DNA from 2 places in the Micromonospora sp. NPDC023737 genome. Region 1 is predicted to be linked to the other one. Evidence: riboswitches for the same ligand, from Rfam matches in the RefSeq annotation. Region 1 holds a riboswitch; the other holds the start of a gene.
The links. Region 1 has a riboswitch for S-adenosylmethionine ahead of AB0F98_RS22165 (aminotransferase class V-fold PLP-dependent enzyme). Riboswitches for the same ligand answer to the same signal wherever they lie in the genome.
Positions count from the first base shown of each region.

Region 2: it holds a riboswitch for S-adenosylmethionine, as region 1 does, so the genes downstream of both, AB0F98_RS11595 (ABC transporter substrate-binding protein) here and AB0F98_RS22165 (aminotransferase class V-fold PLP-dependent enzyme) in region 1, are expected to answer to the same signal.

Region 1 is NZ_JBFAAL010000011.1:65,934-69,331, reverse strand. It holds gene AB0F98_RS22170 (FUSC family protein) at 1-211, shown strand, start outside; gene AB0F98_RS22165 (aminotransferase class V-fold PLP-dependent enzyme) at 307-1,572, opposite strand; SAM riboswitch class IV at 1,618-1,738, opposite strand; gene AB0F98_RS22160 (PrsW family intramembrane metalloprotease) at 1,804-3,219, shown strand; gene AB0F98_RS22155 (hypothetical protein) at 3,296-3,398, opposite strand, start outside.
Region 2 is NZ_JBFAAL010000004.1:32,283-35,680, forward strand. It holds gene AB0F98_RS11590 (glycogen debranching N-terminal domain-containing protein) at 1-512, shown strand, start outside; SAM riboswitch class IV at 720-831, shown strand; gene AB0F98_RS11595 (ABC transporter substrate-binding protein) at 1,122-1,991, shown strand; gene AB0F98_RS11600 (amino acid ABC transporter permease) at 2,036-2,815, shown strand; gene AB0F98_RS11605 (amino acid ABC transporter ATP-binding protein) at 2,812-3,398, shown strand, end outside.

The sequences.
Region 1 (3,398 bases):
GTACGACGAGGGGGTGGGTTTCTCCGGCAGCGTGGTCGTGGCCCAGGTCCGGACGGCGGCGAGTGACCTGCTGGTCGCCTCCGGCATCGAGCAGGAGGAGGCGAACCGGCTGATCCGGCAGTCCTTCGGCGATCACAACGTGCCCCCGGGCGGCCGTCCCGAACCGGACGGCGGACGGCCGAAACCCCCCGTAGCGCCTCCGATCGGCTGACCCGCCGCCCGGCCGGCCGGGCACGCGGTGCGTGCCAGCCGGCCGGGCGGACCGCCGTTGGGCCGGGGACCGACCGGCGGTCCGCCGCCGGGCGCTCAGGCGAACGTGGCGAGGGCCGCGAGCAGCCGGTCGACGTGCTCCTCCGTGCTGCCCAGTCCGATGCTGGCCCGCAGCGCCGTCGGCGGCAGGTCCCGCCGTCCGGCGCGCGTGGCCGCCTCGATGAGCAGTCGCTGGGCGAGCGGGTGGGCGCAGAACAACCCGTCGCGTACCCCGATGGCGTGCTCCCGGGCCAGTTCGGCGGCCACGTCGGCGGAGTCCCGTCCCGCCACCACGAAGGAGACGATGCCCACCCGGGGCGCGTCGGGACCGAAGGTGCGCAGCTCCACGACGTGCGGCAGCGCCGCGATGCCGTCGCGCAGCCGGTCGAGCAGGCGCTGCTCCCGGTCGTGCAGCGCCGCACGGTCCGCGTCCGCGAGCGCGTCGCAGACGGCGGCCAGCGCGACCGCCCCCAACAGATTCGGGGTTCCCCCCTCGTGCCGCGCCGGCCCGACCGCCCAGGTGACCTCGTGGGTGGCCGCCCCGACCCGGGCCGTGGCGCCACCGCCGGCCAGGTACGGCTGCGCGGCGTCGAGCCAGTCCGCCCGGCCGATCAGCGCTCCGGCCCCGAACGGGGCGTAGAGCTTGTGGCCGGAGACGGCGAGATAGTCGACGTCCAGCGCCAGCAGATCGACCGGCGCGTGTGGGGCGAGCTGCGCGGCGTCCAGGGCGATCCGGGCTCCGTGGCGCCGGGCCACCCGGGCCAGCTCGGCCACCGGCCAGCGTTCGCCGGTCACGTTGCTCGCCCCGGTGACCGCCACCAGTACCGGCAGCCCGGGCTGCGCCGCCCGGCGTAGCTCGGCGAGCGCCGCGTCCAGGGCGCGTACCGCCCCGCCCGGGTCCGCGGGCACGGGCAGCCGGACCGAGCCACGCGGCCAGGGCAGCAGGTTCGCGTGGTGCTCGCCGCCGAAGGTGACCACGGTGGTGCCCGCGGGCAACGCCCGGGCCAGCAGGTTCAGCGCGTCCGTGGTGTTGCGGGTGAAGATCACGTGGTCTTCGGCCCGAGCGCCGAAGAAGTCACCCACCGTCTGCCGGGCCTGCTCGTAGGCGAGCGTGCAGCGGCGGGAGAGAGCCCCGGCGCCGCGGTGCACGCTCGCGTACCACGGCAGCAGCGCAGCCACCGCGTCGGCCGCGACCCGCGCGCACGGCGCGGTGGCCGCGTAGTCGAGATTGATCTCACCCGGTACGCCGAGCACGCCGAGCGGCTCGGCGTCGGCCGGAGCGGCCGGCAGGGTGGCGATCGGGGATACGAGGGCGACGGACACGCGGGAACCTCCCGGGCCAGGGACCCCGGGGCTACGTCGGGACGGGGTCCGCGCTTGCCCGGCACGCGGATCGGGCCGGGCCCGGTCATCACCCGGGGCACCCCACCGCGAACTCGACGAGGGTTGCCGGCCAGCAAGCCGGGGCTTGACGCTGGCGCTCGTGACCTGTCGGCAGCATAGCGGCTGCCGATGCGCCAGAACCACCCGGCCGGCGATGGCTAGGCTGACCGCATGGCCGACACCCCGCCCGGCAGCGCGCCGCCGTCGCCGTCCGTTCCGCCCGGTCCGGGTGGCGCGCTCCGGATGCCGCTGCGCCGGCTGGGCTGGCGGCGGTTCCTGGTGCTCGCCGGGCTGGTGCTCCTCATCGCGGCGTGCGCGGTCTTCATGGTCTACACGATCGGCGAGAACATCGGCGTGCAGGCGCTGCTGATCGGTACGGTGGCCGCTCTCCTGCCGGTGCCCGTGCTGGTCGCCTGCTTCCTCTGGCTCGACCGGTACGAGCCCGAGCCACTGAAGTACCTGATCTTCTGTTTCACCTGGGGCGCGTTCGTCGCCACCGCCGCCTCGCTGACGGTGAACGACTTCGCGGCCGGCCAGATCGCCCACGCGAAACTGCCGGCCGCGCTCACCGGAGTGCTGGTCGCACCCTTCGTCGAGGAGTCGACCAAGGCACTCGGGCCGATCCTGCTGCTGGTGTTCCGGCGACGGGAGTGGTCCGGGATCACCGACGGGCTGGTCTACTGCGGGCTCTCGGCGGTCGGCTTCGCGATGGTGGAGAACATCCTCTACCTCGGCGGGTACGGCTTCGCGACAGGTGTCGACCGGTACGGGCCGGCGACCGGGGCGCAGCAGGTCATCGCCATCTTCATCGTCCGGATCCTGCTGTTCGGGTTCGCCCATCCGCTCTTCACCTCGATGACCGGCGTGGGGCTCGGCATCGCCGCCCGTACGGCCGACCGCCGGGTCCGAGTGCTCGCCCCCCTCGCGGGGCTGCTGGTGGCCATGATGCTGCACGGCACGTGGAACCTGCTGCCGACACTCAGCCAGGCCACCAACCAGCCGCTGATCATGCTGTACGGCTTCATCGGCCTGATGGTGCCGATCTTCTTCGGCATGGTCGGGCTGGCCGTCTGGCTACGGGCCTGGGAGGGGCGGCTCACCGAGCGCAGGCTGCCGGACTACGTCCGGGCCGGCTGGCTGAGCCCGCCCGAGGTGGCGGCGCTGAGCAGCCTCGGCCGCCGGCACGCGGCCCGGGCCTGGGCGCGACGGGTGGCCGGGGACGCCGGGGTGAAGGCGATGCGCGGCTACCAGTTCGCGGCCACCCGGCTGGCGCTGTTGCGCGACGGGTCGCTGCGCGGCCTCGATCGGAAGGCGGCGGATCGGGAGCGGACCGCCCGGGAAGAGCGGGAGCTGCTGGAGGCGATCACGGCGTACCGCTCGTTCTTCGTCGGCCGGGACCCGCAGGCGCCCGCCGGGGTGTGGGACGGTGACCGTTACCACCTGCGTTTTCCGGACGGCTCCGAGCGGACCGTGAACGCGCCGGACGAGCCGGTGGTGCCGATCCCGGTGGTGCTGGGCGGGCCACCACCCGCGCCCGCGCCGCCGGGCTGGCACGTGCCGCAGCCCGGCCCGCCCTGGCACGCCTGACCGGCCGGCGCCGGAGTGCGAGCCGGTGCCGACCGGTGCGGGTGCTCGGGCGGCCCGGCGCGGGTCGCCGGCCGGGTCAGGTCATCAGGCTGGTGAGGAAGTCACCGAGTCCCTGGAACATGGCCACCAGTCCCGCCCCGATCGCCTTGAAGATGTTCGCCGCGCCGTCCGGCCGGAAC
Region 2 (3,398 bases), on a different contig from region 1:
CGGACCGGGCACGATTGGTGGCCGCCCAACTGATGTCCGACGAGATGTTCTCCGGCTGGGGCGTGCGTACCCTCTCCACCGCCGACAGCGGCTACAACCCCATCGGTTACCACGTCGGCACCGTCTGGCCGCACGACAACTCGATAGTGGCGGCCGGCCTCGCCCGCTACGGCCAGCACGAGGCGGCCCACCGCATCATCGGGGCCATGATGGAGGCGTCCGCCTACTCCGAGCACCGGCTGCCCGAGGCGTTCTCCGGCTACGACCGCAGGTTCGGCCGGCGGCCGGTCCCATACCCCACCGCGTGCAACCCGCAGGCCTGGGCCAGCGGGGCACCGCTGCTGTTCCTGCGTACGCTGCTCGGGCTGGACGCGGTCGACGGCCGGCTGGTCCTGGATCCGCACCTGCCGGAGTCGATCGGCCCGGTCCGGCTGCTCGGCGTTCCGGCGTTCGGCCGCCGCTGGGACCTGCACGCCGAGGGCACCCACGGCGAGGTCCACCCCGCCGCCTGACCCGGCGACGCCAGTCGGCCCGACGCGGCGGCGTCGGGTGCTGCGATCGCGCGCCACCGTGGCCACGCACAAGTCGGGCCGGTCGACTCGATTCCGGTGATCGTGGCCGGTCCGAGACGCCCGGCGGCCGCGCCACCCGACGGGGAGCGTGAGCGTGGTCATAACGGCTGGACGACTGTCCGTACCGGGCTGCTAACCTCTTGCGCAGGTCATGAGCGCCAGCGTCAAGCCCCGGCTTGCTGGCCGGCAACCCTCCTCCGCGGTGGGGTGCCCCGGGTGAAGACCGGGCACCGGAGCGAATCCGGTGCAAGCGTGGCCTGGTCCCCAGGTCAGCAACGACCCGGGAGAGCCAATGTCGTTCCACCACACCATCTCGTCAGTCGGCCGCATCGTGCCCGACGCCAACGTCCGGCGGCCCGATTCGCCGGCGCTGACCCGGCGTCGGCACGTCGACATGATGTTGGTGTGCAGCGCCGGCTGTCCTGCCGGCGCGCGGCGCTGACCGCGCACTCTCCCCGCCAGCCCGAACCCTCCAGCGGCGTGCCCCTGCGGCGCGCCGTCGGCGGCGCGCGTCCGTGCTCCGCCGAATACCGACATCCGGAGACACCTGTGCGATTCCTTCCTACCCTGACCCGGTTGGTCGCCGTCGGCGCGGCCGCGATCCTCGGTGCCACCGCCCTCACCGCCTGCGGCGACGACGCCGCGTCCGGCGCGGACAACCCGTACGACCTGCTCCAGCCGGGCGTGCTGCGCGCCGGGACGCTCACCGATGCCCCGCCGAACGTGTACCTGAAGGACGGAAAGTTCACCGGCTTCGACAACGACCTGCTCACCGCGGTCGCCGGGAAGATCGGTCTGAAGGTGGAGTTCGTCGGCACCGACTTCTCCGCGCTGCTCGCCCAGGTCAACAACCACAAGTTCGACGTCGGCAGCTCGTCGATCACCATCACCGAGGCCCGCAAGAAGACGGTGGACTTCGGCAACGGGTACGACTTCGGCTACTTCGGACTCGACGTACCGGCCGGCTCGCCGATCCACAGCTTCGACGAGCTCGCCGGTAAGCGGGTCGTCGTCGTGCAGGGCACCGTCCAGGACGACTACGCCAACGGCAAGGGACTCGACCCGGTGCGCGTACCGGACTACAACGGCGCGATCAACCAGCTCAAGGCCGGTACCGCGGACGCCTGGATCGCCCCGGCCGAGATCGGCGAGAAGTCGGCCGCGGACAGCGGCGGGAAGATCGCCGTGGCCGCGAAGCTGCTCAGCCCCGCGCCGACGGCGTACGCGGTGGCGAAGGGGAACGACGCCCTGCGCGAGGCGCTGAACAAGGGCCTCGACGAGGTGATCGCCGACGGCACGTGGAACCGGCTGCAGGCCCAGTACTACCCGGGCCGGCCGATTCCGGCGGACTTCAAGCCGGGCAGCGGCACCGTGGCGGTCCCGGCCGCACCGACCGCGTCCGCGTCGGCCGGGTCCTGACAGTACGACGAAACGACCGAGCGGAGCGGTAGGAGAGACGAGACATGGATCCGTTGCGGACCCTGTGGGAGACGTTCTTCGACTGGGATTCGATGCGCGAGGCGCTGCCCGAGATGCTCACCATCGGGCTGCCCAACACCCTGCTCCTCGCGGTCTCCGCCGCTCTGCTCGGCTCGGTACTGGGCATGCTGCTGGCCGTCGCCGGCATCTCCCGTACCCGGTGGCTGCGCTGGCCGGCGCGGGTCTACACCGACGTGTTCCGGGGGCTGCCGGCCGCCGCGACGATCCTGCTGATCGGCGTCGGCCTGGCGCCGCTCGGCATGCAGGTGTGGGGGCCGAACCCGTACCCGCTGGGCATTCTGGCGCTCTCCCTGATCGCCGCCGCCTACATCGGAGAGATCTTCCGCTCCGGCATCCAGTCGGTGGAGGCGACCCAGTTGGAGGGTGCCCGCGCGTTGGGATTCTCCTGGGCCGAGGCGATGCGGGTGGTGATCATCCCGCAGGGCGTACGCCGGGTCCTGCCGGCCTGGGTCAACCAGCTCATCGCGCTGATCAAGGACTCCAGCCTGGTCTACTTCCTCGGCCTGGTGGCCAGCCAGCGGGAGCTGTTCCGGATCGGGCAGGACTACGCGGCCACCACCGGTAACGAATCGGCCCTGCTGCTGGCCGGCCTGTTCTACCTGGCGCTGACCGTACCGCTGACCCACGTGGTCAACGCGATCGACGCCCGGCTGCGCCACGGCCGGCCCGCCGCACAGCCGACCGACGAGATCGACGACGCCGACCTGGCATTGCCGGGTGCGGCGGGAGGGAGTGGGCGATGACCGCCGCCACCAGCACCTCGGTCAGCCTGGCCGTACGCGATGTCCACCTGGCCTTCGGGCCCAACCGGGTGCTCCGCGGGGCCGACCTGGACGTGGTCCGCGGCGGGACGGCCTGCGTCATCGGGCCGTCCGGCTCCGGCAAGTCGACGCTGCTGCGGACGATCAACCGGCTCATCGAACCGGACCGCGGCGACGTGCTGCTCGACGGGCGCAGCGTGCTGGCCGACGATCCGGACGCCCTGCGTCAGCGGATCGGCATGGTCTTCCAGCAGTTCAACCTGTTTCCGCACATGAGCGTGCTGCGCAACGTCACCCTGGCGCTGCGCCGGATCAGGAAGCTGCCCGAGGAGGAGGCGGTGGCGATCGCCCGCGCCCAGCTGGAACTCGTCGGCCTGGCCGCCAAGGCGGACGCGCGACCCGGCCACCTCTCCGGCGGGCAGCAGCAGCGGGTGGCGATCGCCCGCGCGCTGGCGTTGCAGCCGCAGGTGATGCTCTTCGACGAGGCGACCAGCGCCCTGGACCCGGAGCTGGTCAAGGGGGTGCTCGGGGTGATGGCGGACCTCGCGTCCGGTGGCATGACCAT